4 regions of the Paenibacillus sp. UNC217MF genome follow, and region 1 is predicted to be linked to each of the others. Evidence: riboswitches for the same ligand, from Rfam matches in the RefSeq annotation. Region 1 holds a riboswitch; each other region holds the start of a gene.
What was found. Region 1 has a riboswitch for cyclic di-GMP ahead of BP95_RS34215 (glycosyl hydrolase family 18 protein). Riboswitches for the same ligand answer to the same signal wherever they lie in the genome.
Positions count from the first base shown of each region.

Region 2: it holds a riboswitch for cyclic di-GMP, as region 1 does, so the genes downstream of both, BP95_RS0110915 (4'-phosphopantetheinyl transferase family protein) here and BP95_RS34215 (glycosyl hydrolase family 18 protein) in region 1, are expected to answer to the same signal.
Region 3: it holds a riboswitch for cyclic di-GMP, as region 1 does, so the genes downstream of both, BP95_RS32145 (MucBP domain-containing protein) here and BP95_RS34215 (glycosyl hydrolase family 18 protein) in region 1, are expected to answer to the same signal.
Region 4: it holds a riboswitch for cyclic di-GMP, as region 1 does, so the genes downstream of both, BP95_RS0124875 (CAP domain-containing protein) here and BP95_RS34215 (glycosyl hydrolase family 18 protein) in region 1, are expected to answer to the same signal.

Region 1 covers NZ_JMLT01000016.1:56,271-64,297, reverse strand. The annotation lists gene BP95_RS34215 (glycosyl hydrolase family 18 protein) at 1-3,087, opposite strand, end outside; cyclic di-GMP riboswitch class I at 3,199-3,283, opposite strand; gene BP95_RS0110005 (TrmB family transcriptional regulator) at 3,869-4,678, shown strand; gene BP95_RS0110000 (AzlC family ABC transporter permease) at 4,758-5,486, shown strand; gene BP95_RS0109995 (AzlD domain-containing protein) at 5,477-5,803, shown strand; gene BP95_RS0109990 (helix-turn-helix transcriptional regulator) at 6,018-6,683, opposite strand; gene sdaAB (L-serine ammonia-lyase, iron-sulfur-dependent subunit beta) at 7,262-7,960, shown strand; gene sdaAA (L-serine ammonia-lyase, iron-sulfur-dependent, subunit alpha) at 7,983-8,027, shown strand, end outside.
Region 2 covers NZ_JMLT01000017.1:114,650-122,676, reverse strand. The annotation lists gene BP95_RS0110925 (copper amine oxidase N-terminal domain-containing protein) at 1-1,240, shown strand, start outside; cyclic di-GMP riboswitch class I at 1,809-1,895, shown strand; gene BP95_RS0110915 (4'-phosphopantetheinyl transferase family protein) at 1,979-2,734, shown strand; gene BP95_RS0110910 (non-ribosomal peptide synthetase) at 2,725-8,027, shown strand, end outside.
Region 3 covers NZ_KK366029.1:161,122-169,148, forward strand. The annotation lists gene BP95_RS32145 (MucBP domain-containing protein) at 1-2,773, opposite strand, end outside; cyclic di-GMP riboswitch class I at 2,925-3,012, opposite strand; gene BP95_RS0125045 (ABC transporter ATP-binding protein) at 3,445-4,368, shown strand; gene BP95_RS0125050 (ABC transporter permease) at 4,358-5,056, shown strand; gene BP95_RS0125055 (cold-shock protein) at 5,293-5,493, shown strand; gene BP95_RS0125060 (TVP38/TMEM64 family protein) at 5,806-6,456, shown strand; gene BP95_RS0125065 (hypothetical protein) at 6,611-7,429, opposite strand; gene BP95_RS0125070 (YbjQ family protein) at 7,773-8,027, shown strand, end outside.
Region 4 covers NZ_KK366029.1:116,038-124,064, reverse strand. The annotation lists gene BP95_RS0124890 (alpha/beta-type small acid-soluble spore protein) at 1-233, shown strand, start outside; gene BP95_RS0124885 (NAD(P)/FAD-dependent oxidoreductase) at 309-1,241, shown strand; gene BP95_RS0124880 (class D sortase) at 1,427-2,044, shown strand; gene BP95_RS0124875 (CAP domain-containing protein) at 2,118-3,179, opposite strand; cyclic di-GMP riboswitch class I at 3,308-3,398, opposite strand; gene BP95_RS34665 (hypothetical protein) at 3,527-3,601, opposite strand; gene BP95_RS33345 (hypothetical protein) at 3,589-3,741, opposite strand; gene BP95_RS0124865 (alpha/beta hydrolase family protein) at 4,005-5,453, shown strand; gene BP95_RS0124860 (hypothetical protein) at 5,612-5,893, opposite strand; gene BP95_RS31340 (hypothetical protein) at 5,947-6,129, opposite strand; gene BP95_RS0124850 (TetR/AcrR family transcriptional regulator) at 6,144-6,803, opposite strand; gene BP95_RS0124845 (stalk domain-containing protein) at 7,109-8,027, opposite strand, start outside.

The DNA of each region.
Region 1 (8,027 bases):
CTTGTAGTATTGCTTCACTTGATTTTTCGTTGAATCAACGGCTCTCAGCGAAGCGGAGCCATAGTTTTCGCCAGGCTGGAGCGTACCATTGCCGTAGTTCATCGTCATGATGTTCACGACGTGGACATCCACGCCAGCAGACAAGTAAGCTTCCAACACATCCAGTTGAACAGAAGTCAGACCGCTTGGCAGTACAGGGAGTGTTAATACGATATCTACGCCCGTTGCATCCTGCAGCTTCTTAATCGCCTTTGCGTTGGCGATATTCATGTCTTTGTTCTGAGCGCCGCCCTCAATGTCAAGGTCAAATCGGGTCAGTCCATAGCCTTGAACCAGCTCCATATACGTATTAAAGAGCGTATCGGTGTCTTGAGTAACTTCCCAGAATGCAGCTCCGTTCGCACCGCCTAGCGAGATCGCGACATCTCCGCCCAACTCGCGAATTTCCCGGATGGACTGCTTAATTCCTTGATATTGGGTGTCTTGCGGATTCTTTTCGCTTAGTAAGGAATGTCCTCCCCAGCCCCATTGCACTCTGCCGTCCGCTACTTGATGCCCAACGGGCTGAACAAAGCCGAGATTGAAGAATTTCACGCCGGTATCCTCGGAAATTCTGGCAAGGTTAGGAGCGCCGTTGTTGGAATAGCCCGGCTTGGTAACCCATGCAACCATATCGATGAATGGGGAATTGACTTGCTTCGGCCACTCGATTCCTTGGCCAACCCCAAAGTCATACCCCGGAGCTGTCGCTTCGATAACGGTAATGGTACGTTTTTTCTCGCCCGTTAATCCTTGCGAATCCGTAACGGAGTACACTAGCTCATACTTGCCGGCTGCATTCGTATCGACTTCTCCCGTCACGGCAATGTGGAATGTGAGATCTCCGTCTTCTGCGTCCGTAGCCGTTACGCCAGCCAACTTGTCAAAGCTGTCGCCGACTGTAAGCGTCAGATTCGCAATGCCATGCAATACAGGCGGTTGATTCTTGCTTGGAGCTTCGATAACGGTAATGGTACGTTTTTTCTCGACCGTTAGTCCTTGCGAGTCCGTAACGGAGTAAATCAGCTCATACTTGCCGGCTGCATTCGTATTGACTTCTCCCGTTACGTTAATACGTGATGTCAGATCTCCGTCTTCAGCGTCGGTAGCCGTTACACCGGCCAGCTTGTCAAAGTTGTCGCCGACTTTCAGCGTCAGGTCTGCTATGCCATGCAATACAGGCGGTTGATTCTTGCTTGGAGCTTCATCACCCAGAATGAGCTGTCTGTTCATCTCCGGGCTGTTATCCGATACCCGCTGAACCAGCTCCATGCTTGTAATCTTGGCATCTCCCTTCAGTTTGAATGTATAGGATCTGCCAGTTTCAATCGTTTTTGCATCATAGACCGATTTCAAATCGACGACCGTGTAACCGTTCTCATTGGTTACGGTACCTGCCAAATAATCGCCGGAAGTCAGCGGCCCATCGGCTTGGATGTAAAGCTTCGGCAGCTTAACCGTTTTTGCGCTTCTTTCCACGGCTCTCAACACAGAATTCGATTCGGTCAAGGACTCATTATTGAAAAGGGTGATTTCTACCCCTTTATTGTTGCCCCAAGCTTCTGTATACGGTTTCACATCTGCCGTAACGTCCAGCTTGGTATATTTAATTTCATGTGTTGTCAACGGCTGGCTTCCGAAGAGGCCTTCTTTCGTTGTCTTTGTTAATTTGTCACGCTTGGAAGGATTCGCAGTAGGTGCATCGTTGGAAGCCATCCAAGCAATGACGCCGCCCAGACCATTCTCAAGCACATATTTCGTTTTCTCTTGAATGGATCTTTCATTGTCATAGGTGTAGAATACGCCAGTTGTCCCATCATACAGATAGGGAGCTTTGGCTGCATCATCCCAATATTCCTTGAGATTCGGGTAAGTGGCCTTCAGCTTGTCGAGGTTGCGATAAGACCAAATCCCCGTTCGGCGTCCGGCGTCCCCAATGGTGAGCGCTGCTTCGCCAACGGCGCCGCGGGATGGAGACTGATCCGCGTCTTTGGCGGATAGTGCAGCTTCGCCGAATAGTCCCGGATGATTCGGATCGGTTCCTTGCGACACTTTATCCCAGCCGCGAGTATAGTACGCCGCCCCAATCACAATCTTGTTCGGCTCGGCACCTTGCTCAATCAAATATTTTACGCTTTCGTCGACCGACAGGTTGTTGCCCGTGAGCGGGTCGTTCGGATTCGTATACAAGCCAGTATGGTGGCCGCTTACTTCATCCCATGCGCCGCGCATGTCATAGTTCATAATGTTGGCGAAGTCTACAATGTTGAATAGTCTTGGCACATCAATGCCGATATCGATCTTGCTCTTCGGCGCCGGAAGCGCAACAGACAGTTCATATGCTTTCCCAAGCTGGGCTCCTTGCTTATTCAATGCGTTTTTGAGATCTTGCAGGAGCAAAATATAATTGTTTTTATCCTCCGGCGTGGCGTATTTCGTGCCTTCATCGTTCTTGTTATCGACCAGATCAGGCTGTCGAACTTCAGCCGGGAACTCCCAATCGACATCCACGAAGTCCATGTTCGTGTACTTGATGAATGTCATGACATTTTGGATCAGATTCGCCCGTTTGGAAGCATCGGCTGCAACGACAGCGAAGTCGCCTGATTTCGACCATCCGCCAAGAGAAATGCCGATCTTCAGATTCGGGTTTTCTGCGCGCAATTGCTGCAGGGCGATAAGGATGCCCGCATTGGCCGCTTGCCATTGTACGCCTTCCTGGCCGACAGGCGCTTCTACTGCCGCATCCTTATCCGTAAAGACAAGGTTGCCTTGGGCATCAAAATCGAGAAACGCATAGTTCAGGTGGGTTAATTGATCGGCCGGTATATCCTTAGGATAAAAGTTCCCTTGTCCTCCCCAAATCGACCAATCGCCATAGTACATAACATTCCTTATTTCCTTTGTCGCGTTTTTGACCACAGGTTCCTGTGCTGCGGAAACAGCCGACCCTGCATAAGCCGGTGCCAACGAAGACACGAACATCATGATGGTCACTACCGTCATTGCGAACAATCTCCGTGCACTCTGCTTTTTCCCAGTCTTCATCCGTTATTCACTTCCTATCAATAGATTTTATTAATAGGCAGCTAGGGTGGGGCATCTCGCCATGGATCATACAAAAACAACCATACGACTAATAGAGATGGGGGTCTATTAATCGGCAACTGGCTGGCATAGAATTTCTTCCTTAGCCCCTTTAGTTTTGCGTCACTAGATTTCCCTAGCTTTGCCTAGTAATACCTGCAAACATGCATACTCTTGCATAACGATACATGTTTACACCGTTAAATATACAGCAGTTTCACGTTTATTTAATGGGTCATACGGATTATTTGTGAATATATGAACATAGTTCGATATTATTATTCACTAGAAATATATCATGTTGAAATCCGGATGGAATAAGAGGATGTATGTTAATTCCATATGGTTTGATACTGGACATCAGCCTAGTAACTGCACCGATCCCTTGTTATTCCTTGTTATGCTTTTTTACATATTCCATATGTCCGACAAGGTTTGGGCAGTAGGTCTTAGGTAGGAGGGGAGATATATTGTAGTGTGGATGAACGAGCCAGAGTTCACACAATGATAACGGAATATAACTTTCCTTATCAGTAAAATTCATGCAACTATATAGTACTTGGACTGGATTAAAAAGGGCTGATCCTCCTTTTCTGGGCAATTATACCTCATCCAAAAGTTGAAGAATCAGGAACAAAACAGTGGTCTGACGATCATTTTTCGAAACGGAACCAGGATTGCTTTGACAGGTAATCCATTTTATTTTATAGTAAGTAACACACTAACTACTAAAGGAGATGCCATGGAAGAACTTTTTAAAGAGCTTCAGAAGTGGGGCTTTTCACAATATGAATGTAAAGCGTACATAGGGCTATTGAAAAATTCTCCTATAACCGGATATGAAATAAGCAAAAGGTCAGGTGTACCTCGTTCAACGATATATGAAGTACTGGCAAAATTAATGGATAAAGGTGCGGTGTATACAGTACCTACTGATCCTGTAACCTATGCGCCATTACCAGCAAAAGAATTAATCCGTCGATTGCGTAATGACTTTGACAATTCTATGGATTATCTTGAAAAGAATTTATCTGCGTTAGAAAGTGAACAAGAAGTAGATGTCATTCGACGCATCAGCAGTGATGAGCGCGTTGTGGCCGAAATGATTGACATAATCGATAAAGCTAAAAAAGAAATATGGTTGTCGATTTGGGAACCACAAGTCGCTTCGATAAAAGGTGCTATAGATGAGCGGATAAAGGATGATACCCACGTCTTTTCTATTCTTTTTGGAGCACCTGAGATTCAGCTTGGGGCAACGACTCATCACAACTACATGGCTCCAGAAGTAGCTGAGGAACGTATGAACGGCCGCTTAACGATTGTTGCACGGGATAATGAAGAAGTATTAATTGCAAATTTCGCGCAAAATACACCTGCATGGGCGGTAAAAACGGAAGACCCGGCACTTGTGTTAATCGCGATGGAATACATCAGGCATGACATTATGTTCTCAGAATTAGTGAAAGAAGTGGGCCCAGAGAAAGCAGAAGCGCTTTGGAAAAACGCTCCTAATCTATTTCATGTTGTTACTGGAAAACGGTTCAAATAAATTGAACCGTATTTTCTTTCACTTTTTCGTAGTAGTTAGTAAGTTAGCTTCTAATACTTGAAAATAAAGAGGGAATGAAATGAGTCTGTCGAACGTCCAAATGAATTCGTCTCCGAGAGCTGAAGATAGCTTTATCCAAGGAGTAAAAGATTGTGTCCCCACGCTGCTGGGTTATTTAAGTATCGGATTAGCTGCAGGTGTGATCCAAAAGACTGCGGGACTTAGCATCGCTGAGATCGCTCTGATGTCTATGATTCTCTATGCTGGCTCAGCTCAGTTTATTGCTGCGGGTATGATAGCAGCAAGTAGTTCGATTACTGCCATTATTATTACGATTTTCTTTGTAAATCTTCGTCATATTTTACTTAGTGCCGCACTAGCACCTTATTTCCGGCATCTTACTCCACTTCGCAACATGCTAGTAGGTTCTCTACTCACCGATGAGACATTCGGTGTCGCGATTACCGAGGCGGCCAAGAAAAAGCGAATCAGTGAGAAATGGATGCATGGCCTCAACATAACCGCTTATGTAAATTGGCTTGCAGCGAATCTAGCAGGAGCATTTTTGGCGCAATGGATTTCGAATCCTGAGAAATTCGGACTAGCATTTGCCTTGCCAGCTATGTTTATTGGAATTCTCGTACTCTCTATGGTAGGGCGAAATAGAATCAAACTTGATATCGTTGTCGCAATTATTGCAGTGGTCATTGCTGTGGGAAGTTCTTTCTTTTTGTCCAGCAGTATGGGCGTTATTGTGGCTACAATTATTGCTTCAACAATAGGAATGGTGGTAGAAAAATGGAAGTAAGATGGGACATTTTTTTGATTATTCTAGGCTCAGCTTTTGTCACGTTCATTCCAAGGGTCGTTCCTCTTATGGTGCTTAGTCGGTTTGAATTACCAGAATGGGCAATGCGTTGGTTAAATTATGTCCCCATTTCTGTAATAGCTGCTCTGATAGGTCAAGAGATATTTATCCATGACGGAAAGCTTACATCTCTTACCAACAACATTGAATTTTTTGCAGCCATACCGACTTTTTTAATTGCGATAAAAACAAGAAGTTTATTGGGAACCGTACTGGGCGGTATTATCTCCATAATCATTTTACGCTTATTGTTTTGAAACTTGATACTAGAGTTTTGGCAATCTTCGCTCTTAACGTGAAGAGAATAGTAAAGCTACCGAAGTGAGAAGCCAGTGGTACAGGCTTGTGTATACAGTGAAAAAGACGACTATTATCCCATAAATAGAATAATAGTCGTCTTTTGTTTCGCTCTACGGCCTCGGATTGATCCAAGGTTGTATTGCTCGATTTATTGTTCTGATTCGATTGGGGCTACTTGTCGTTGCGAGATATCATTTGATGATAACGATAAACACTTGATTCCGACATTCCCATTATTTCAGCAACTTCATTTATTGTACCTTTAACTTCAAATACCCCATATTCCTTTAATTTGAAAATAGCAAGTCTCTTTTGTTCAGGTGATAACTGAGCACCGGATTCTAATATATCTTTATCTATTACTGAATAAATGATATTACGAATATTATCGGTAAGTTTTTCAATAGGTTGTTCCTGGTCAGTTTCTTGTTCGATAAGATCTATAGCTGAACTTAGATTGGCCAATTTTAATATATCCTTTGCGACTTTCCTATAGACATCCGCATCAAAATTTATACATAAAAGACCTTGTAATTGACCTTCACGATCTTTTATAAATAAAGTTGATGAACGGAATTTTTTACCTCTGGGTCCTTCTCCAACATAATCTACAACATAATCCTTTTTTAAATATACCTTTTCGTTGATTAATTTTTTTGCATAGTCAGTTAAAGGGCCATTTAAAGATCTTCCACTTAAGTCTCCATTGACTATGTGACCGATTTGAGAACCCCCATTAGGATTTAAAACATGTAATACAAATTCATAATTAGATCCCAAAATTTCCCCGAAATAATTCATTATGTTTTGATAGTGTCGAAATAGTTCATTATCCATTTAAGTATTCCTCCTAATCAGTTATTCCTGAATTTCATTCACTATGAAATTGCTCGCGAATTCATATTCAATTCCAAGGTTGAGCAAAATCTCTTTCAATAAAAGATGCGCTTTACTTCTCGTACATAGATGCGTTCTTCTTTTTTCAGCTATAGACAACCCAACTTCGGGTCTTTTATCGTTTAATGAAGAAGCCAGCATTCAAAATAGACAACCCTATTATAACTTATAACAAGTTTTTTAGAATTTTAAAAGGGAGAAACATTAAATTTGTAATAAAAAATTCCGATAAAAATAATTTATTATCATTTGTTTGACTGCATGAATATCTATGTGGTACTCTGTCTGTGTAGTAATAAAAAATAATTACTATAATAAATTATTTCAAATTATGTGAGAAGGATCAGAAAACATCGTTGTTTTGATGGCATTGATTGCAACGAGTATGATTACAACGATAATTTATCCAAGTATTCAATTCGTACTAAGAAAGGGTTTGATGATTCTTAGTGTTACTTTTGAAAACCCTTACATGGTGGGCGGGTGACTAGTATGGCAACTATGGGGAGGAAACTAATATGAATATGAAATTAGTACCTGTTAAAGAAAAAAGGGTTGTTAATTACAAAAGTTGTTTTGATGTGATTGGACCGGTTATGATCGGCCCCTCCAGTTCACACACTGCAGGTGCCTTAGCTATTGGAACAGTTGCCAATAAACTATTTCAAGGTCTTCCCAAAAAAGTTGTGGTAAGGTATTATGAATCATTTGCTGAAACCCATAAAGGACACGGAACTGATTTTGCAATTATTGCCGGTATATTAGGATTTGCTGCCGACGATAGTAGGGTGCCTGGTGCTATTGAAATAGCAGAATCTAAAGGAATTGACATTACCTTTTTAGAAGAAGCAGGTGATAGTCCTGCAGGTCATCCGAATACTGCAGATATTTATCTGGAGGATGGAAATCGAAATATTAAAACAATGGGAACTTCAGTCGGTGGCGGATTAATTGAAATTAAACATATAGAAATTGACGGGTTTAGCTTACATCTTCAAGGGCCATTGCCGGTTATTATAGCGATTTCCGAGAGAGATGACCTTGAATTTATATTACGCAGGATCTTTAAACAATATAATGTGGAAATTAACAATTTTAATAGTTTGGAGAAGTCAGGAAAATATTTATATCAATTTGATGTGGATTCTCAATTATCTAGTGATGTTCAGAAGGAATTGAGAAATTCTAGCAGTGCAGCTAATATCATTATTCTTTAATTAGATTAGGGGTGAAAAGTTTATGTACATGACTATAAAGGAAATTATTGATGCAGCTAATCAAAGA
Region 2 (8,027 bases), on a different contig from region 1:
CCTGATCCGTAACGGAACCAGCTACCAAGTATATGTGCTTTCTGTTGGACGCGGTAGTTATGTGAATTCCCTGTCCAGCTCTTCAGATACGATTACGTTGTCTAACAATTCGACGGTGTACCCTGCAACGAACGTATCGGCAAGCAGTTTGGGTGGAAACTACAATGATGGACGAAACCTGAGTGTAACATTCAACCGTGCTGCAGATGAATCGAATGTGAACCATTATCGCGTAATGGTCGTGAAGTCTTCCAACGCAAGCCGTTTTAATCTAACAGAGGCCAATCGAGTTAATAATTGGAACTCAGCTGTCGTGTATCGGAGTGGCAGCAGCTTGTCGCATGTATTCGATGCGGATGCAAGAGATGTAGATGGAGCACCGATTCGCAACGGCAACAGCTACCGGGTATTTGTTCTGTCTGTAAGCTCCAATAGTCAAGCGAACAATGCGTTGTCTGCTCCATCTCCAGAGGTGACGCTTAAAGGCAATGCCTCGGTTGATGTTGTGACGAATGTAGAAGCGAAGATTATTGGCAAAAACGGTAATGCCAGCGACATTGAAGTAGGCTTTAATGCACCATCCAGTAATTCGTACGTAAATGAATACCGTATTATGGTCGTCCGCGCAGATCAGTCCTATGCATTCGACGCATATAGTGCGGGACAGGTGAGATCATCCAGCTACATTCGGGTTGGGAATCAGAGTGGCTATGTAAGACAATCGCTAACAAGCGGCTTGCGGGATGTTCAAGGCAACGACATTCAAAAAGGTGTTGCTTACCGGGTATTTGTGCTTACGGTAGCTGACAATAGAAGCGGCTCCTCGAATGCCTTGTCTTCGCCTTCTGGTGAATTTTCCTTGGTAGATCAATCTGTTCAGGCACCTACGAACGTGTTTGCAGCGAGAGAAGGCGTGAATGATTTCAAGGCTTACTTCACGAAGCCAGGCAGTGATAACGGAATTGCCTATTACGCAGTGATGGCTGTTCCTTCCGGTTCAGCGGGTTCATTCAACCTGGATCAGGCAAATCGTGTGGCAGGAAGTAATTATAAATTGGTTAGTGTATCAGGCGATGGTTCAACCATATTCTCGCTGTCCGATAATGATGCATATGGAAATCCGATTCGCACAGGCGTTACCTATAAAGTATTCGTGATGTCCATAGCAGATGGACGAAGTGCAACGGTGAATGCGCTGTCCACTGCATCCAACGAAATGACAGTTGGTGACGGATATTAATCCTCATGATGTGGGATAGAGAAGATAGATAGATGGCATTCAATAAGAGCCTCGGAATGATTTCCGAGGCTTTTTATGTATCACCAAGAGTACAAGAGAGTTGTGTAATGAGTAAGAAATGACTTCAGTGCTGTCTATTAGGTAATTGGTAGGGGAGAGGGGGGCTAAGCAGTAGTGGCTCTATAGGGAAATCGACAAATGTTCGAGCAGTTGGAGGGAATTGTACGAATCTATGGGAGCAAGGATGGAGAGGATAGGGGTGTTTTTGTCGGAAATAGGGTGAAACCACCTTGAAAATGACTATAAAATGACAAAAAATGATTTTTCGTGTCGAAAAATTGAAAAGTGTTATGAAAAAGTATTAATCTTTTCATTCGAGCAACCGATATAAAATATGGGTCTTGAGTTGGATAGGGAATGCGACCGTCCAACATGCTGATATGTAATATGTACTTTAGACCTATTCACGCGATACATGTCACAAGAACTAGTGCGTAACATTGCTATGACATTCTTGCCTGATAATCGATCTGCAACACGCAATGGATACATCAAGAAGAACAACATCAGGATTGAAAGGCAAACTCTTCGAAAGATGAGGACGCAAAGCCGCGGGCCTAACATCTTCACGGATTACGGCGGCCGGGTTGCCATTAATGTTGCGGTAACTACACAACGGTTATTCGGTGACAAGGCTATGCAGAATGGCCTTTTTTTTGCGCACAGAAGCTGGGGTAAATGATGGAAATTGTGTTGCTAAAATGGGACGAGTGTACTTCCTACGAAGACATAGATTCATTGATGGATCGATTTATCCCGTTCGTTACACCTGAAAAATACAAAAGGTTAGATAGACTTCGGAACCGTGAAGATCTTTATTGCACGGTTGCGGCTGACATATTGGCACGCATGCTGCTATGTCGAACCTTGAAATGTTCGAATAACGAACTTGTTATTCACACTCATCCCTTCGGCAAGCCATATGTGGAGGGTGATCCAGTATTTTTCAACATCTCTCACGCCGGTGCGTTCATAGCAGTGGCATTGGATGAAGCGCCAATCGGGATTGATATAGAGCAAGCAGGAGAATGGAACATGGACGTGGCTAGGCTGATATGCTCGCCGCGTGAGTTGGAATTGCTTGCAAATACGAACGACAGTCGTGCGCGTCAGGAATTGTTTTTTTACATATGGACGGCTAAGGAAAGTGTTCTGAAGGCATTAGGAACGGGTCTCAGCCTGCCTCCTAGCACATTCGAGATTGTGCAGGAGACAGCTGTACCTATACAGCATAATCAATTATGGAATGTTGATCATAATTATGTAAAGCAATATGTCGTTCCTGTAACAGGCTATAGTATGACTGTGTGCGCACAGCATATGGAATTTGCCAAGCAAATAGAGTACATCACATGGGAGCAGTTGACTCATAGGTTTACGAAATGGGTTGGATCGTATAAAGGAGAGGACGAGAATTGGCTTTCATGGAATTGACAGTAGAACGATTGGCAGGCTATGACGTACATTCTATCGAACTGCCTGAGGAGACAATGCGTCTTCTAAAGAAGCATTCGGCCGAGCATTCGGTCAAGTTGGAATCCGTCATGTTCAGTGCGTGGGCAACGCTGTTGTCCCGGTTCTACAACTCGCAGCAAGTAACTCTTCATGCCGTTCAAGCGGGACACGGCAATGGCAACCATACAGTAGTCAGTCAGGATGACGTAACCTTGCAAGGAATTATGAGCATTCATAACAGCTTGTCGGCTTGCGCAGAAGGACGTAACCTGACTTGCTCTGAAATAGCTTCTGACAGTGATGTGGCAACGTATTGCTGGTACGGAGAAGATGTTCAGCCCGTGCTTCCAGAGGGAGAGCAGGTATGTGACCTGCACGGCTGCATTCAGCATGCTGCTGGAACGGGCGCATTACCAATGTTCACAATGTATTACAAGGAAAATCAGTTCCAGTTATCGACGGTAGAGAAGCTGGGGGAGTACTTCTTGCAGCTGCTGGATGAAGCTGTGAAGCATCCTCAGAAGCGTATTGGCGAGCTGGAAATGCTGACAGAGCAGGACAAGCGCCAGTTAATTGAGGGGATGAATCAGACGCGAGCTGAATATCCTCATACATTCACGGTTCAGGCGCTGTTCGAGGAACAGGCTAAGCTGCATCCGGATCGAGTAGCTGTCATCGAAGATGATCGCGAGTTGACCTATTGCGAGTTGAATGCTCGTGCGAATCAATTGGCGCGCAGGCTGCGGAAGCTTGGCATCGATCGGGAACAGTCTGTTGGTATTATGGCAGAGCGCAGTGCAGAGATGGTTGTCGGTATCTTAGCGATTCTCAAGGCGGGAGGAGCTTATGTTCCACTTGATCCCGATCACCCTCAGGATCGCATTCAATATGTCCTGGAAGACAGTCGTACGAAGCTGGTACTGACTAGCAGATCGTCAGATATAGATTTGCCGAATACCATCGAGCAGGTTCATATGGATGACCCGAGCCTTGCTGATGAATCTAGCGATAATCTGGTATCTGTGAATCAGCCAGAAGATCTTATATATATCATTTACACATCCGGTTCGACAGGAAGACCTAAGGGCGTCATGGTTACTCATCGTAATGTCATTCGCCTAGTAAAGCGCACGAATTATGTGAAGTTTGGCGAAGGCGACCGTATTTTGCAGACGGGATCACTTGTCTTCGATGCCTCAACCTTTGAAATCTGGGGCTCCTTGTTGAATGGCTTAGGGCTCGTGCTCATCGATAAGACGACGATACTGGACGCTGAGCAGCTGGAGGAAGCGCTCATCCGCCATCAGGTAACGATTATGTTCTTGACGACGGCGCTGTTCATTCAATTGGTTGATCGCAATCCGCGCATATTTGCGCCGCTTCGCCAATTGCTTGTCGGTGGAGAGCTGATGTCGCCAAAGCACTTCTATCGAGCGGCTAAGGACTGTGCACCGATTGAGATTTCGAATATTTATGGTCCTACTGAAAATACAACCTTCTCTACTTCTTATCTGATGAAGGAAGAGGGAGACGGGACAATTCCTATCGGTACGCCAATTACGAACTCAACCGCTTATGTTGTCAATGATTACGGCATGCTGCAGCCGATTGGCGCTGTAGGAGAGCTGTGGGTCGGCGGTGAAGGCGTAGCACGTGGCTACTTGAATAAGGATGAGATGACGCGTGAGAAGTTCGCGGATAGTCCATTCGTAGCTGGCGAACGAATCTATAAAACAGGTGACCTTGTGCGCATGTTGCCAGATGGCAACTTGGAATTCGTCGGACGCAAAGATCATCAAGTGAAGATTCGCGGCTATCGCATGGAGCTCGGTGAGATTGAAGCGCAGATTCATACGCACGAGCAAGTAACGGAAGCACTGGTTGTAGCTTTTGAAGAGTCGCCTGGCCAGAAGGCTCTCTGTGCTTACATTGTAGCGGAAGAAGGCATGACAGCGAGTGCAATGCGAGAGTACTTGTCTTCGCATTTGCCTGAGTTCATGGTGCCGGCATACTTCATGTTCTTGGAGCGCATGCCGCTTACGATCAACGGCAAGATTGATCGGGCCAAGCTGCCTCAGCCTGAGAAGCAGGAGCGCATCTCTACCGAATATCAAGCTCCTGTAACGGATACGGAGAAGAAGCTTGCGGCGATATGGGAGGAACTGCTTGGCATCTCTCCAATTGGCACAGCGGATCACTTCTTCGAGATTGGCGGGCATTCGTTGAAGCTGGCACAGCTGCAAGCACGTATCGCAGCTGACTTCCATATCTCATTGTCCTTCAAGGAATTGTTCTCGAATCCATATGTCGGCAAGCTTGCTGCAATTATCGACGGAGGAGCGCAAGAACAATACGAATCGATAACGCCAGCCGAGAAGAAGGCGCATTATCGTCTCGCACCTGCACAGACACGTATGTTCGCGCTGCAACAACGGGGCGGAGTTGGCATGGCCTACAACATTCCACTCGTGTACGAAGTGAAAGGCCATTTGGATACCGGCCGCCTGAAGAAGGCTCTACACCAAATCGTAGAGCGTCATGAAGCATTCCGTACTTCATTCCATTGGGAAGAGGAACAGATCGTACAGAAGGTGCATGAGACAGTTGATATGGATGTGCCGATTATAGAGGCCGAGGGCCGTACTGCTGCTGAACTGGCGAATGAATTCGTCCGTCCATTCCAGTTGGAGGAGCAATCGCTTCTACGTGCTGCGATTGCGAAAGTGGCAGCAGACAGCTACATACTGATGCTGGATATTCACCATATCGTCTTCGACGGAACCTCGCTCAGTGTGTTTGCAGAAGAACTGGCTGCAATCTATAAGGGCGAGGAGCTGGCCTCAATCAAGCTGCAATATAAGGACTATGCGGAGTGGCAGTCCAAGCGTGCACAAGATGAACAAGCACATGAACAGTATTGGCTGAGTGTGCTTGAAGGGGACATCCCACTGCTGGATCTTCCATACGATTATATTCGTCCGAATGTGCAGTCATTTGAAGGCGATATGGTGCGTATAGCATTGTCTGCCAAGACGGTGGAAGGATTGAAGCAGCTGGCTCTCCGTCAAGGAACTACACTCTATATGGTGCTGTTGTCGGTATATAATGTGCTCTTGTCCAAATATGTGGACAAGGAGGATATGATTGTTGGCTGTGCGATTGCTGCTCGAACACATACTGATGTAGATCGAATGATGGGCATGTTCGTCAACACCTTGCCGATTCGCAGCTTCCCAGAGGGCGGCAAGGCCTTTGCTGATTATTTGAATGAGATGAAGGATACGCTTCTACTTGCCTATGAGCATCAGGAATACCCGCTCGACAGCCTGGTTGAACGCCTGCAGCTGAAGCGGGACGTAAGCCGCAATCCATTGTTCGATACCGTATTCGTCATGCAGAACATGGGGGATCTTTCGCTTCAAGCTGGAGATGCCGTCTTCACACAGCTGCCTTATCATAACGGCACATCGAAGTTCGACCTTACGCTGGAGGCAATCGAGCGTGAAGAGGAACTCGAATGCAACTTTGAGTTCTGTTCGAAGCTGTTCAAACGGGCAACTGTAGAACGAATGGCAGGGCATTTCGAGCAGCTTGCTATGCAGGCAGCACAGCAGCCGTCATGCAGCATTGGAGAACTTGAACTGATTACGGATCAAGAACGGGAAGAAATCGTGCACCACTTCAATAATACGGATGCCGAATATCCTCGCCATGCGACTGTACACAGTCTGTTCGAGGAACAGGTGCGTGTAACGCCTGATCGGGTTGCGCTTATGTCTGGTGAACGTGAAATTACCTATACGGAGCTGAATGCGGAGGCCAATCGTTTGGCGCATTATTTGCAGAAGCATGGGACGAAGGCTGAACAGCCGGTTGGTCTGTTCACAGAGCGCACACCAGAAATGATTATCGGTGTACTCGCAATCTTGAAGGCTGGCGGTGCTTACGTGCCGATCGATCCAGATTATCCGCAGGAACGGATTCAATATATGCTGGAGGACAGCCGTGTTAATATCGTACTCGCAAGCGACCATTTGACTGAACGATTGCCGGAAGGACTGAGCAGCATCAGTTTCACGGATTCGGAACTAGCTGTACAGTCAACGGAAAACATAGATGATCTCAATAATTCTGAGCATATCGCGTACTTAATGTACACATCGGGATCGACAGGGAAGCCGAAGGGAGTTATGGTCACTCATCGCAACGTGATTCGCCTTGTGAAGAATACGAATTTCGTATCATTCCAAGAGGGTGATCGCATTTTGCAGACTGGTTCTCTCGTATTCGATGCTTCGACATTTGAAATATGGGGAGCCCTTCTGAACGGACTTCAACTTGTACTCGTTGACAAGCCGACGATTTTGGATGCTGAGCAGTTGGAACAAGCGATTGTACGGCACGGCATCACTATGATGTGGTTGACTTCACCGTTATTCACACAGCTAGTTGAGAAAAATGAGCGCTTATTCGAACCTGTGCGAACATTGCTCGTTGGCGGAGATGTATTGTCTCCGAAGCATATCTACCGGGTGCTTCATGCTTGTGCGCCAATTCAAATCGTGAACGGATATGGACCGACAGAGAATACGACCTTCTCCTGCTGCCACCATATTGCAGCGGAGCAGGACGGATCGATCCCAATTGGAGCGCCGATTGCGAACTCGACAGCCTATGTAGTGAACAACTATGGCAAGCTGCAGCCGATTGGCGTAGCGGGCGAGCTGTGGGTCGGCGGCGATGGCGTGGCGCGTGGTTACTTGAATCGCGAGGACTTGACGAACGAGAAGTTCATCGACAGTCCGTTCAAGGCTGGAGAGAAGCTGTATAAGACAGGCGACCTTGTTCGCTGGCTGCCGGACGGAACAGTCGAGTTCTTAGGACGCAAAGACCATCAAGTGAAAATTCGCGGATATCGCATGGAGCTTGGTGAAATTGAAGCGCAAATCCGAACTCATGAGCTCGTGAAAGAAACACTCGTTACCGATATTGAGGAATCGCCAGGACAAAAGGCGCTCTGTGCGTACATCGTAACGGAAGGTACGGTGACAGCTGCAGATATTCGTCAGCATCTGCTTGATCATTTGCCGGATTATATGATCCCAACTTACTATGCGTTTCTCGATCAGATGCCGCTGACCACGAACGGCAAGATCGATCGCGCGAAGCTCCCTGCGCCATCGAAGCAGGAGTGGACAGGAGCCGGCTACGTAGCGCCTGACAGTGAGACGGAGATGAAGCTTGCTGAGCTATGGCAGGAGCTGCTTGGCCT
Region 3 (8,027 bases), on a different contig from region 1:
TGGTGTCTTGGTCAATGTAGTGGATGGTTACTTTTTGTGGATTCGCGGTGTAGAAGAATTTGTACGTGTCGTTTTTATCTGTGAATGTGTAAAGCTCTCTTTCTACCTCAGGCGTATAGCCAGGAATCTTCTTGGCTTCCAACCCAAGCTTCGTGCCGGTAGGCCGGTTATGAGTTTCAGAATCTGCAAGTGTTTCTTTGGTTTCTTTACTCAAATACTCCACTGTCAGTGTCTGTTGGCTTGGCGTATACCAGAATGTGTATACATTGTCCTCGGCCTTGAACGTATAGCTATCTTCAGCCTTGTCAGCTGTAAAGCCTGGAATGCTTAGAGCCTTCAACGTAATCGTCTGGCCAGTGACACCTTGTTCAGATGTTGGGGCAGCGATTTCTCTGTTTGTAAGACTGCTGACATGTTTGATGATTACTTTTTGAGCGTTCGCTTTGTAGAAGAAGGTAACCACATTATCCGCAGCTTTTACAGTATAGGTTACTTCCGTCTTCTCAGGCGTGTAGCCCGGGATGTCGATAGCTTTCAACGTAACAGACTCGCCAATCTTACCTGAATGAGAAGTGTCATCGTTAGCGATGGACTTGCCGGTATCCTTATCGACGAACTTGATCGTGATAGGGAGATCCGCCTTTTTGTAGAAGAAGGTAACTACGTTATCGGCTGCTTTGACAGTGTAGGTTACTTCCGCCTTCTCAGGCGTGTAGCCTGGGATGTCCAGAGCTTTCAACGTAACGGCCTCGCCAATTTTACCTGAATGAGATGTGTCGTCGTCAGCGATGGACTTGCCGGTATCCTTATCGACGAACTTGATGGTAATAGGGAGATCCGTCTTCTTGTAGAAGAAGGTAACCACATTATCCGCAGCTTTTACAGTGTAGGTTACCTCCGCCTTCTCAGGCGTGTAGCCTGGGATGTCCAGAGCTTTCAACGTAACGGCCTCGCCAATTTTACCTGAATGAGATGTGTCGTCGTCAGCGATGGACTTGCCGGTATCCTTATCGATGAACTTGATCGTGATAGGGAGTGCTGTCTTCTTGTAGAAGAAGGTATATTCGTTGTCCTTGGCCTTAAATGTGTATTGAACTTCGGCGTTCTCAGGCGTGTATCCCGGGATGTCGAGTGCCTTCAACGTAATCGTCTGTCCGTCGGTGCCGGAGAGCGAAGTATCGTCGTCAGCGATGGATGTGCCGGAGTCCTTATCTACATACTTAATCGTTAGCTTTTGTGGAGCTAGCATATATCCGAACCATACTGTTTTGTTAGGTTCCTGCAGTGTTAACGTTTCTTCTGTAGGGTCGGTGCCCTTTTTCAACACATAGTTGTCGAGCTTCGGAGCAGGAACCTTGTACTTCGGCCCTATATCCAGCGCATCCTTCCCATTGACAGTGAAAGACTCGCTGTACAACTGCTCTGCAAGATCCACACGTTCGACAACCTTGCCGTCTGCGTTAATAGGCTCGCCTTGTTCATTAACCTTGTAGCCTTTCACAAGAATGGAGCCTTTGCCGAAGCTGACTTGTGGCACTTCAAAATCTTTTGTTGTACGTTGTCTATTCACATCTGTGTATTCCATGGTGGTACGTCCGTTTGTCGGGTAATTGACATCGGCACTCGGATTTTTAGAAGAGTCCATTTTGATGGTATATGTCAGGGTTGCCGGACTTCCCTCTACAATGTTGCCAACGTCCCATACAAACGTTTCCGAAGCTGCATCCCATTTCACCGTGCCTTGAGATGCTGTATAGTCTTGCTTTTCAACAGGTGCATTGCCCTTGAAATTAAGGTTAAACATTTCACCCATCGGATCCTTGACTACAGCATTTTCAGCCGCGTAGGAAATTTTCCCTGCCAGTTCAGAGAAAACCTTCTCCAGCTCCGCGCTGTCAGATGGGTAATAGTTGTTTGCTGAAGCGCTGTTCTTTAATACATATACAGCGTTAGCATCATTGCCGACCTCAAGCCCAATCGAATAAATGGTGACTCCTGCATCCTTGGATGCTTTGGCTTGAGATATCGTAGGAATTCCATTGTCCTTAACCGTATAGTTATCTACTTTGTATCGATCCCCAAACAAGCCAGAGGATAATTCATAGCTGCTGCCGGATCCGATAGTCTTGGTGTAGTCAAAGTTGGACAGTACAAAGTTATACTTGTTGTTGGGCCATGAATAAGGAGCGGCCTTTTTTGCAGGAGAACTGAACGTTGGCGCACCGTCGCTAAGCAGCACAATAAATTTATTTTTAGCTGAACTCTTTGTAGTTAGTAACTGATGTGCTGTGTTGAGAGCGCCTTGTATGTTTGTCCCTCCGGAAGCCGAGATGCCCTTAATTTTGTTCAGGAGCTGCTGTTTATCATTCTGGCCAAGGAATCTGGATGATGTATCCTCTGCGCTGGTGCTAAACGTGACAAGAGCAATTCTTGTTTTGACGTTGGACAAAAGCAGTGTATTTGCAAATTTCTCCGCAGCTTTTTTGGCATTGTCTAACCGTTTGTAGCTTTTCATACTGTCTGACTTGTCTAAGACAAGTACAACATCGGTGTCACCGGCTTCAACGTTCTTCCCTTCGGCGGTCAGAGTAATCTGCCACTCTCCTGGCGTCCCGGTTGGCTTCGCTGTCTTGCTTAATTTCACAGCACCTGGCTCTGGCCAAATTGGATCACGTGCGGCTGCATCTGCACTTTGCAGTGTGTGAGGAATAAACCCGAAGAACACGGCAAATACGCACAGCCATGTTACGGCCAACTTTACTCTACGTTTCATTCAATTCGCCACCTCATTTTTTCATTTTATTCCTCCCCTACCGAAGTGAGTCCATGCCTCCTCATTCTTATTTATATAGCTCAACGGAAAGTTAATTCCGCCAGAACTTCACATAAATAAAAAAAGTCCAGCTGCAAGTAACAGAATTGTTAGTTGCAGCTGGACTATCATAGGTCGTAGAACCGTTAGACTCCGAAGCTTTGCGGCCTAATCTTTCGATTAGTGTGCCCTATGTGATTGATCAATCATAACACCTCTTATCCAAGCGAAGATGACTGTAATCATAGGCATAGGGAACTATCAAGCTCAATATAGGTTACGAGGAACAATTTGTCAATGATAAGAAAATACTAGTTTGTATACATACTACAAGTATTAACCTACTAGAGTTGATTCATACCTGATAATCCATCTATATGCCTCCAACTTAATAACTATTCATCGCTATCAGAAGGAAATAACGGATTGAAACGCTCCCATGCCCGTACGATAATGAGTAGAGCAGATAATCTAGCAATCGGCTTCATGAATACCAAGGTGTGTCGAGTGAGACTGAATGAAGAGCAAATAGAGCTTAAGATTTTTGTAAGGATTGAGTAAGGAATTAGAGAGGAATGCCTCATACAATAAAGTCATCGGGAAGCACGCATTGAGCGGGAGGAGATACTGGGATGACGTATTTATTACGTACACATCATTTGACAAAGACGTTCCTAGACAAAGAGGTTGTCTCGAATGTGAATATGAACATCCGTCAAGGAGAGATATATGGATTTTTGGGTCCGAATGGGGCCGGTAAGACAACAATTATGAAAATGATTACGAACTTAATTAAGCCTACAATGGGTCAAATTGAAGTATTCGGGGAAGCGCTAGCCCCTAAGTCGTATCATCTGCTGGCTCGGATGGGGACAATTATCGAATACCCTGTATTTTATGACAAGCTGTCGGCACGAGAGAATATGGAGCTGCACTGCGAGTACATGGGATATCACAACATGAAGGCCATAGATGAGGCATTGGAGCTGGTGAAGCTCAACCATGTGGGTGATAAAGCAGTTAAAGATTTCTCGCTTGGAATGAAACAGCGGCTAGGGATCGCCAGAGCGATCGCAACGAAGCCGGAGCTGCTTCTGTTGGATGAACCTATTAATGGGCTGGATCCGATAGGGATTAAGGAGATACGCGATTTGCTTCTCATGCTGAGCAGACAATATGGTACAACGATATTGATATCAAGTCATCTGCTGGGTGAAATTGAGCTTGTTGCAGATACGATTGGTGTCATTAATAAGGGTCGATTAATTGCAGAAGTGTCTATGGATGAGGTTCGTATGAAAAATAGCGAATATATTGAGATTGTGACGAATGATTGCACGCGAGCTGCGTTCCTGCTCGAAGATAAACTAGGCATACACAATCTACGAGTCATGGATGAGCGCATAATTCGAGTATATGATCCGAATATCCAGCAGGGAGTGCTGACGAAGGAACTGGTCGTGAACGATATTTTAATAGAATCGATCCATAAGAAAAACAGCTCTTTAGAGGAATACTTCTTATCTTTGTTGGATGGAGGCGATCATGTTGCGTAATTTGATAGCTTTGGAGCTTCGGAAGCATCACATAGGAGGGTATATTCGAAACGCAATTATTGCAAATATTGTCGCGATTGCCATCTTATTCTTAATGTTATACAGTCCTAACATGATGGAAGAAGTTGTTTTCGCGGATTACACTGCCCTTTTTGTGGGTGTGGATTCATTTGTACGAATGATCTTTATCGTCTTTGCAGCAGTATTGATATCTCGGTTCATTATTGATGAATATAAATCAAAGACAATAAACATCCTATTTATGTATCCAATAAGTCGGAAAAAGATCCTCCTCAGCAAGTTGGCCATTATCGCCATTTTCACATTTAGCAATATTATTGTGTCTGAAATTGTGCTCAACGCGATCTTGTTGACAGCAAATGCAATTGTACCCATTATACAAGAGCCCCTGACTTTGTCGATAATTGGGGGAGGGGCATTGAAGTTGATCATGAATGCAATGGCTGCAAGCATTATGAGCCTCATTCCGCTATATTTCGGCATGAGAAAATATTCGACACCGACGACGATCATGTCTTCCTTGCTCATTGTTTCCATCGTGTGCTCGAATAATGGGGGAGTCTCGCTGAATTCAATCATTATCGTTCCGATCATCTTGGCACTGATCGGTGCATTCGTAATGTACATGACAATAAAGAAGGTTGAGCACGTAGATGTGGTCAATTAGTTGAATACGCTGACGTTGTCTGAGCCTGAGAAGACTTGGACAACGGGAAATTAAAACAAATTAAAAAACAGGAATTGCTATTTGGGTAACCTTGTGGTAAGATGACTATATTCAAATTTGACCTGATTCACATATTGCAGAGGGTTATTTTGAAGATAGAATAACCTTGTCCAATATGTGAATTTTATTTATTTATGTAAATAAGAGGTCATGTAAATTTTAGGAGGTATTTGTTCATGCAAACAGGTACAGTTAAATGGTTCAACGCAGAAAAAGGTTTCGGTTTCATCGAAGTTGAAGGCGGTAACGATGTATTCGTACACTTCTCCGCAATCACTGGCGACGGCTTCAAAACGTTGGACGAAGGCCAACGCGTTGAGTTCAACGTAGTTGAAGGCAACCGTGGACCACAAGCTGAGAACGTTGTAAAGCTGTAAGACACGAAATTACAATGCCCCAGACCTAAGGTTTGGGGCATTTATTAATTTATGCGGCAGGGATGCCGTATGAATAGCAAAGAGCCGTCCTCAGGGGCGGCTCTTTGTGTTTCTGCTTCGCTCTTGTTATATTCGCAGCCACGCCATTTATTTGTCGATCTTTTTTGTTGTGGAAGGCAGTATAGTGGGGACGATGTATGTTATGCTATTGTTCGAAGCGAGCTTATGGCAGCTTCCATCTCGTATGACAATGGCAATCATATTGAGCCATTTTTGGACAGATAAATATAGAGGCTGGTGGATACGTACAACATGGAACTATCCGAGATAACTTCTTATTTTACCGAAGAGCATTTGAAGGCGTTGTTGGAGCAATTCCGTTCCTTCGGGCCGCTGCCGGGCATATTACTGACGTTCATGAAGTCCTTTATCCCGCCGCTGCCTACCCTCGTTATTGTAGGTGTGAATGCTGCAGTATATGGGTTGTGGCTCGGATTTCTCTATTCATGGATTGGAATCGTGAGCGGCTGCATGCTGACGTTCCTCATTGTGCGCAAGGCAGCAGGCCACCCGTTGCTCGCTCGCTGGGCTGAGAAGCCGAAGGTGAAGAAGAGCATGCTGTGGGTGCGTCATAATGCATTCAGTTATGTCTTCTTGCTTAGTATTTTCCCAGTAGGTCCCTTCGTTCTTATTAATATGGTCGCGGCTGTTGCGCGCATGCGAATCCGCTCCTTCTTCATTGCGATTCTCTTTGGCAAGGCGCTCATGGTATTCTCCGTATCCTATATTGGTCACGATATACAACGATTTATTGATCATCCGTTGCAGCTTATTTTTGTCGTCCTATTTATAGGCCTGTCTCTGTTGATTAGCAAAAAAATTGAAGCACGCTTCACACGGCATACTTCTGATGAAGAAGGGCATATAGACGCTGCCTTAGAACAGCATAAGCAGTCAGTGTAGAACGGCGATTAGGGTCTCGGCTGGAGGTAGAATGATTGCGCCCTTCCGTCTAGTCAACGTCGCAGCTGCATGTGAATGATGATCCCCGGATAACTCCGGGGATTTTTATTTGCGACCATCTACAGTTGGCGTGAACCGTAGAGCCTGTATTATGTCATGAAGTAAAGGTGCCTTTTGCTTTGTTTACAATTTCCGTAATACGTGACTCGTGCTGCTCCAGCTTCTTTTTGGACTGATCGATTTGACGAATTAGGGAGACGAGTGATGTTAGCGACTGAAGTGAATTTTTGGCGTCTCCCTTCTTAATTGCTTGATTGAGCAATGACCATAGTGGCGTAGTGCGTTTCTGTAACTCACTAACCGTGCTTCGTTCTGATTTCATTTGGGTATTCACGGTATTGATGCCTGCCAGAATATCACGTACGCGTTTTACGAATTTTGATTTGCTCTCACGTGCCTTCTTTACTGCTTCTACCTTTGTTTTAATGTCCATTCTTGCTAATTGGACTGCAGCCTTCACAATATCGCGCTGCTTGCGCAGGATTTCTTTTTTGTCGTCTTTCTTGGAGCCCATGCGGGATAGCTGATCGTTCAGGAGCTGATATGAAGCGAATAGCGGCTCGTAGCGTTGTCTTGTTTGCTTCAGAGAGGCTTCTAGTTTATTAATCTTGTCGGTATCCCAGTGTTGGAGCTTACTGCGTACATTAGTCAGGGTTTCTTTATTTTTGGCTTGCATCTGCTTCAGGGTGCTGTCTCGCTGCAGGCTCTGATTTTGCAAGGAAATGAGCTCGCTGTACATGGAGTCTATGGAGCTGGCTTGGGTGGAAGCTGCGGATTCAGCCATCTTCGTCAATGCACTCTTCGCTGTGGGGGACAATTCCTTGCTTGCTGCTTGCGTTGCAGTTGATAGCAATGGCTGTAGAAGCAACACGGCGAGCAGCACTGCTGAGACTTGCCAACCTCTCTGTTTCATTTGTAAACCTCCTCTTGGTCGTTAACTTCAGGACAACAAAAAAACCCGCAAGAAGGGCATGATTGCCCATTCCTACGGGTGCTTCCGTCGCAAGAAATTACGATATATTATTCACATGTAAAATATAACCAAATGAATAGAGTCTTGTCAAGGTAGTCTGGATATCTGATTGGACAGAGTAGAGACATCAACAGATGCATGTTGCAAAAATGTAAGTAAATAAGGGCGGATTGTCATATTAATCAATAGGTACTGTGAATGGCTCGTTGTATACTGGATACTATAGAAAACAGTGAATGTATGAAGAACTTCAAGTTACCCTACCCTTAGGAGGAATGAAATGATGATCGTAACGACAACACCATCGATTCAAGGCAGAGAAATTGTAGAATATATAGATATTGTAACGGGAGAGACAATCATGGGAGCCAACGTCGTACGGGACTTCCTTGCCTCTGTGCGTGATGTAGTAGGCGGTCGCTCTGGTGCATATGAGAGCAAATTGAAGGAAGCGCGTGTCATTGCGATGGAAGAAATGAAGGATGCGGCAAGACGACTTGGCGCCAACGCAATTGTCGGCATTGACGTGGATTATGAA
Region 4 (8,027 bases), on a different contig from region 1:
ATGCTTTTAAAGCCGAGGTCATGCGCCGCGAAGGATTTGCAGTAGATCCGAACCGGCCGAATGATGTCAAATATGAGGTAGCTAAGGAACTGGGTGTGCCGTTGCAAGAAGGGTACAATGGACAGTTGTCAACGGAAGATGCAGGTCGCGTTGGCGGACGAATCGGCGGCTCGATGGTGCGGGAGATGATTCGCCTTGCTCAGGAGAATTTAACGAAGCAGCAGGGGAAGTAAGATAAGATCTCTTTCTTGGCATGCCAGACATTATTTCATGCAATAATCATTCAGAAACGGTAGGAGTGTCTGCTTATGTGCTATGAGAGCATTATTATTGGTGGCGGCATTGCCGGGCTGCAAGCTGCCATTCAGCTGGGGAGATACCGACACCGCGTGCTGGTGATCGATAGTGGTTATGGCAGATCTACGATATGCCGTTCCTACCATAATGTGCTCGGATGGCCTGAGGGAGTGTCCGGTACTCAGCTTCGTCTTTTGGGTAAACGGCAGGCCACATCGTTAGGCATACATCTGCTTGAAGATACCGTGACGAGTCTCGCACCTAATGGCGAGCATGGCTTCACCGTGACGACAACAGAGAACGGCCTCTTCACAGCAAGTACACTCCTGCTCGCCACTGGAATCATGGATCGGCTTCCATCCTTGCCCAATCTCATGCCCTGCCTAGGCCTTACGGTGTATGTATGCCCTGATTGCGATGGTTATGAAGTGAGCGGTCGGCGAACCATTGTGCTCGGTTCTGGCTCTACCGGAGCTGATATGGCACTAACGCTATTGTATTGGACCCGTGACATCGTCTATGTGAATCACGAGCAGAAGCCCTTGTCTGCTGATCAAATGCAACAATTGGACGCACAGAAAATTGAAGTAATTGATGCACAGATTGAAGAAGTAGTATGTAAGGAAGAAGGTGTCTTCCGTGGCGTGAGACTTTCCGATGGAAGGATCATCGATGGAGAGCGTGGATTTGTTGCCTTCGGAGGCAATGAGGTGAAGTCCTCCCTCGCAGAGCAGATTGGGATAGAGCGGCATGAAAATAAACACATTATGGTGGATCCACGTACGAAAATGACCAATGTCCCGAATGTATGGGCGGCAGGAGATGTATGTGTGCATTCGGAACAGGTTACGATTGCGATGGCGGAAGGTTCACAAGCTGCAATTTGGATGCATAAAGCAATCCTTCAGCAGGCTTCCCCTAAGGAAGGATCCTCATCATCTTAGATTGCTAACGCCTCCTTCCAGCATCCGGTTGCTGCAATTGAGCTTCACTGCTGCTATCCGATCCCCTACGAACTGCACCTACCAGCATGGTGGGTTATGGAAAACATATTGCTACATACGGTACAATAGAGGCACAGACATAGTGCGTTAAGGGGGTGCCTCTTATTACGAAAAAGAATCAAATCATGTCCAGATTGCTTGGTTTCACGGCTCTATTGTTTCTCCTTGCCGGGTTAGCCCTTATCCTATATCCGAAGTGGAATCAATACAACGAACAACAAAGAGAGCTTCGGCTCCTTACGGAGTGGGACAACTTGCCGCAAGACAGCATTCAAGTAACCTCCAAGATACAAACCGATTCAACCACACCAAAAAAACAGGAGCCTAAATCCATTGACGGTCTCCTTGTATATGGGGCAATATCGATCGACAAAATCGATCTGCGGGAACCTATGGTAGAAGAAGCCACACCTGCCTCTCTCAAGGTTGGAAGTGGAATCGTTGTCCCCGGCCGAATGCCGGGCGAGATCGGCAACTTTGTATTGGCGAGCCATCGTAGTCTGACATTCGGCAGACACTTCAATAGACTCAATGAGTTAAAACAAGGCGATAAAGTTCAATTAGAAACGTCGGATCAGACCTACACGTATACCGTGCAATCGAAATCCGTCGTGACCCCAGAAGATCTGTCCGTTCTCGATCAGAATCCAACGGATCGGGAGCTGACACTCATCACCTGTGATCCAATCGACACAGCCACACACCGGCTTATTGTGAAGGCTGTCATGGAGAAGACCCCATAACGCCGCATCAATCAAAGACGCCTCCAACACCACTGTTTCTGTGGGATTGAAGGCGTCTTTTTAACACGGCCTGCTAGCTTCGTGGCGTATAGAAGTTTTCCGTGTAGTAGACTTTCGATTTACCTCCGAAAAATACGCCTACACCCATTCGCGAATAATCTCCTAATATGTTGGCACGATGCCCTTCCGAGTTCATCCAGTTCTCATGAACGAAGATGGCACTCGTCTGGCCAGCGGCAATATTCTCTCCTGCGGACTTATATATGATTCCGTCTGCCTTTATTCGATCGAACGGCGACTTACCATCCGGATTATTATGATCGAAGAAGCTTCTTTCTCCCATATCACCGCTATGCTTGCGTGCTGTTCCTGCGATCTTATCGTTCCATTGCAGCGGCTTCTTGCCATTGCGTACGCGAACTGCGTTCGCTAGATCGAATATTTGCTGCTCGAAGCTTGTCCGCAATTGCTCGCTAGGCGTACCGAAGTAACCCTTGAACGACAACTCCACAGCTTCAGCAATGAATTGGACAGCTGTTACCGTGCCGCGCTGACTCACATCATAGAACACCGTCGCATAAACGTCGCCTACCTTGTGCATACTGTATGTTCCGCCGTTATCCTTGTAGTTATAGATGGTATTGCCTTTCTTAATTCGGCTGATGGAAGACCCGTAGGCTGCTGTAACTTCCTGCTTCGTCGAACCAAATCCAATGCTGCCATAATCAGCCTTAGCATTCGAGTATAGAGCTACAACTTTCTTGTTGAGCACACCGACCTGCACATACTGCTTATAATCCTTGTTATAGATGTACCACTCGAACCCGTACTCGCTTACGTCTTTGCGTGCTGGTTGTCCCAGTCGCTCGAAGAGCTGCTTCTCACTCATACCGAGCGAAATGCCCTGAACCTTGACTCCTGCCGCCTGTGGCACATTCAACAATTCTGATGCAGCAGTCCCGCTTCCGCTAGTTTCATCCGCTGCATAGAGAGTTGGCTGTGGCATGAACATGCCGAACAGCAATGCAGCACTAAGCCCTATTGCAATTCTTCGCTTGCTGCCTACCAATGATTGTTTTTCTTCTACTTGCCAGTTTGCGTTGTTGTCAGTCGTTTCCGTACAACGTGTCCGCATCCTTACCATCTCCCATTCTTTGACGTTATCCGCTCGAATGAGATGAACACCAGGGGCGCTTCTTGTATATACAAAAAAGCGCCACCCTAATGGCGGCGCACTTAAATAGACGCTCGTATTGTCGCAATTAGGGCAACCCGGCTGTCATCGCATTGTGTAAATGCATTAGACCCGTGGCTTTGCGTCCCCTGCTTTCGCGAGGGTTTGCCATTATCCAAATGTAACAGTTATATGTCTATGGTAACATGCAACAGAACTGCTTGTACACTCCTGAACGATTGTAATCTTCTGTATGTGGACAGAATAGTAGGCTAACCGCCAAGGAACTCTCCTTGGCGGTTCATATATCAACGCCTTACAAATAATCGTTTCCGAGCTATCCACATGAGTGCTGCGGCAGTAATGAGAATCATACCGACGATTGGCGATACAGGCGCTTCTTCACCAGTTTGCGGCAGCTTACCCCCCGCTTAGCATTCGGCTTCTTCGAATCCGTCTTGCCTCCTAGATCTGCATCATCAGGATTTCCTTCATCATCCTTGTCACCGTCTGGATTGCCCATGCCATGCTTCCACCCGGTTCCGTCGTATTTCCTGTATCGGGATCTGTCGTCTCACCAGGTACCGTAGGCTGATCAGGGTCAGTCGTCGTTAGGCGAGAGTCTACTTACACAATAATCCATGATTCTGAACAAAAACTGAAACATACGTGGTTCACTCTTTAAACGAATTTTAAACGAACGATCGACCTCTCCTTAATCTTCACCCTTTACGCTCAATAGACAGAGGCAAGTACGCTCTGAAGAACGGGAGGAATAGGAACGTTATGCGGCTCTATGAAATATTGCTAGCTTTCTCTTGCTTTGCATTATTGATAAGTACTCTATTTACACGCAAACTGCCCCGGCTAACCGGCATCGTAGCCAGTACAATCAGCATGTCCATTCTCACGCTGCACTTGTGGCAAGAGGGTTATCGATGGCAGATGTTCGGCGTGTACAGCCTAACTATCGTAGTAACGGGGAGTCTATGTTGGAAAAGTATACGGTCATCTAGCACGTTCAATCTGTGGAAATCTGTGCGCTATACTTTATTTGGCCTATCCTGCGTCGTAATCACATTGAACGTCTTGTTGTCGTCATACTTGCCTGTTTTTCAGCTGCCGAAACTGGAGGGACCCTATCAAGTAGGCACATTTACGATGTCGCTAACGGATGAAGGTCGAGAGGAGATCTATACAGAGAATGGTGGAGATAAACGTAAAATCCTTGTGCAATTCTGGTACCCCGCACAAGTAGATAATGTGCAGAAGACCGTACCTGTCTTTCCTGAGGATCCAAAGATGCTCACTGCCTATAAAAAGGGATTATCATCATTTATCAGGCTCCCTGAACCGATATTCGATTATTGGAAGTACATCCGCAGCAATGCCTATGAAGAAGCAGCAGTACAGCCTACTTCCGTTCCCTATCCATTAATAATCATCAATCATGGAATGGGGACAACCCGACTGCTTCATGTGTCTCAAGCCGAGCAGCTGGCCAGCCACGGTTATATTGTCGCTTCCATCGACCATCCGTACAGCACAGTAGCTACAGCGTTTCCAGATGGCATAAATACAGACTATCGAACTACTTTCAACATGGATAATTTCTATACGGTAGGCAAATCCATCGGAACGGTATGGACGGAAGATGTGAATTTCGTCATTCGCCAGTTGGATGGCTTGAATGCTGGTCACATGCCAAGCCCACTTACGGGCGCCATCGACATGGACAAGATTGGTGTCATGGGCCACTCCTTCGGGGGTGCGACCGCATTTAACGTCTTGAACACGAACCCCCGCGTCAAAGCGGCGGTTAATATGGATGGCTCTCTCTATGAATTAGACATCAATAGACTAGCCGACAAGCCCGCCCTGTTCCTGAAGGCTGATAAGTTCACCGAGATGAAGGAGCAGCAGCGTAAGGGGCTTATTACAGATACGAAGATGAGCAGCATCATTGCACAAGAACTTGCCATAATGGAGAAAGTAAAGCAGCACGGTGGAAGCATCATTCAATTGGAAGGTGCGAAGCATTATAATTTCACCGACCTGCAGCTCTATTCGAATCTCCTGCAATACGCCGGTATTACAGGAACAATCGACGGGTACAGAGGGTCATCTGTCGTCAATCACTATGTTCTGGATTTCTTCAATAAGAACCTGAAGGGTACTGGCGGAGCGCTGATGAACAGCACCAGCAGTGAATATCCCGAAGTTACTTTTCGTTGACACACAATAGTAATGCTACTAGGCCGGGAAAGGCAGTCTTCCTTCCCTTCCCGGCCCCAGTCTAATGAAGATAAAAAATCAATTACAGGGTAAGGAATCGATTTAATCATAAGTAATATACCGACGGTTGGTATCTATTTGTGCAAAAAAAAGTTGTTCTACCCCTTACTTGAAATTCGGCGGACATTCCATCCATTGATACCTGCAACCACAATTCCGGAGCCGAGCAAGCTTAATCCCCATCCTGTCTGACCAAGCCCAAGTAGGACTCCTCCTACAGTCAGCAGCAGCAGTCCGATACCACCACTTATTATAGCACCTCTGTATGCCGCCTTCCGAGATGGATGTGCAGCTTGATAAGCCTGATTCATTGCTCTCTTGTAGGTGCTGTCAGACAGCCTCTTCGTAGATTCAAGCAGCCTCTTATTTCTCATATTCATGCGCTCCCCCTCTCCAAGTTCTTCCTCATCTTCATCACAGGTCCCTCTCATTCTCACTTTGCAATTCCTAAGTTAATGACTGCACTTGCTAAAGCACATACGCCAAACAGAACCGCCCAGCCTGCCCAAGTGCTTGTATCGCCACGCCGCTTGCTCAGCACGAGTCCGATGGTTCCCGCTATTAGAACCACACTCGCGATGACAGATCCAACGATAAATCCTACATGCATTTGCATTGTCATCTCCTCCTTCACTCTACATTCAGGAAAGCCCCCATGTTCTTGTATTGCTCCATCACTTTCTGAATCAAGCTGTCGCTGACAACATCCACGCCTAATTGCTTCATCATTAGCTGCAGAAATCGGAGACGTCGAACGGTTCCCTCGATGTCTCGCATAAACAGTACCGGGTTCATCCATACGTTCAACAGCAGCAAGAACACTTCTGCGCATTCATCGGGATATTCCGTCCTAATCGATCCATCTTCCATCCCTTGCTTCATAATAGAAGCAAGCTGCGTCGCATCCTGCAGAACGCAATCCTTGATCCCATTCACGACAAACTGTGGATTATGGATCTGTGAGCATAGGAGAGCATCAAGAGAGTGCGCATCGTGATCGACTGCAAGAGCTTCCAATAGGGAAATGAGCTTCTCGCGGGCATTCGCTGCTTGAGTACTCTGTATTAAGGTCTGGAACATGTCTGCTGTACGATCTGAGCGCTGGTTCATAACCGCCTCCAAAATCTCTTCCTTGGACATAAAGTGATGATAGATCGCTCCCTTGGACATTCCTACTTCATTAATAATGTCTTGAATACTCGTTTTGTCATAACCCTTTTCCATGAAGAGTTTTGCTGATACCGCCATAATCTGCTCCAGCGTCTGTTCTGGATATTTGTTTCTTGCCATACTGTTTCCTCCTCCATTTTAATACCGACCGTTGGTATCTATAATGATGATGTCACAATCAAACTCTTTCGTCAATAACGTAAGACGCTTCGCTATTCGATTGAACTTTTTTGCCTCCCACATTGGTGTGAACGCACATAAAAAAGGCAGACGCCCCTATTCCCACACAATTCAGTGGTTTTGGAGCGTCTTCGCCCTTCTTAAGGGACTGACTCATATGGTTGCTGCCCTTACAGAGTGGTTACTTATGGAATTGCATACACCGTACACAACTTATTCAATGATATAAAAAAGTGCTGTCCAAGCTACGATTTTAATGGAATCACATTTTTATCGATCTGTGCTTTAGAGGATTCCCCAATGAGTCCTAATCTCCACAATGCTGTCCCTTTCAACTGATGGCGCTTCGCAAGCCCAATTACACTGCTAATCGTCTTCTCGTTCTCGCTCCATGTCGAAATGCCTAATACCAGCTTCTCTTTCGATACTTCCTTCAAAGCAAGCGTAATGGCCTCATTCACTTTGTCCAATGGCTCCGGCACTTTCCCTCTCGTATATTCATACGCCATAATAATGAGATCATCCGCCACTGTTGCCAATGTCTTATAGTCATATCCTTGATAGGCTCCATTCAATGGATGAAGCGCAAGAGAGAGCTTGAGATCAGATGCCTTAGTCTTCTGGGCCAAACGTGTAACGAACTCATTAAAGTCCCGCTTTGCCTTCCCAATATCTCCAGACAAGCCCAACCCTTCAAAATCAAGCACGATGCCGGAGAAATTTTTGTCCGTTGCAAGCTGCACAATATCCGCAATCGCCTTATCGCGAAGCGCCGAATCCTCTAGCATTTTCGTCAGCTCGTTCTTCCGATCTGAAGCAAACACCATGAGATACGGACTAGTTCCTTCCTGCTTTGCCTGATCCACTATCCCCTCAGGTGTTATTTCTCCTGCAGCTTGGGGCCAATAGAAGTCTTTGCCGCTCGTTGTGATCGTTCCATCTTCTTGAAGCCTTGCCCAGCCAAATCCCACAGTATCAAATTGAGGGATATACTGGCGCTCGCCGAAAGCTTTTACCGCATAAAAGGCCATACTGTACATCTTCTTCGGCGGTGACTGCAAGGAGACGACTTTCGTTTTCTGATTCCAGGATACTTGTGCACCGAACTGCTTACTGAAAAAGCTGAGCGGAATATAGGTCGTTCCGGTACGGGCAAACGGCGCT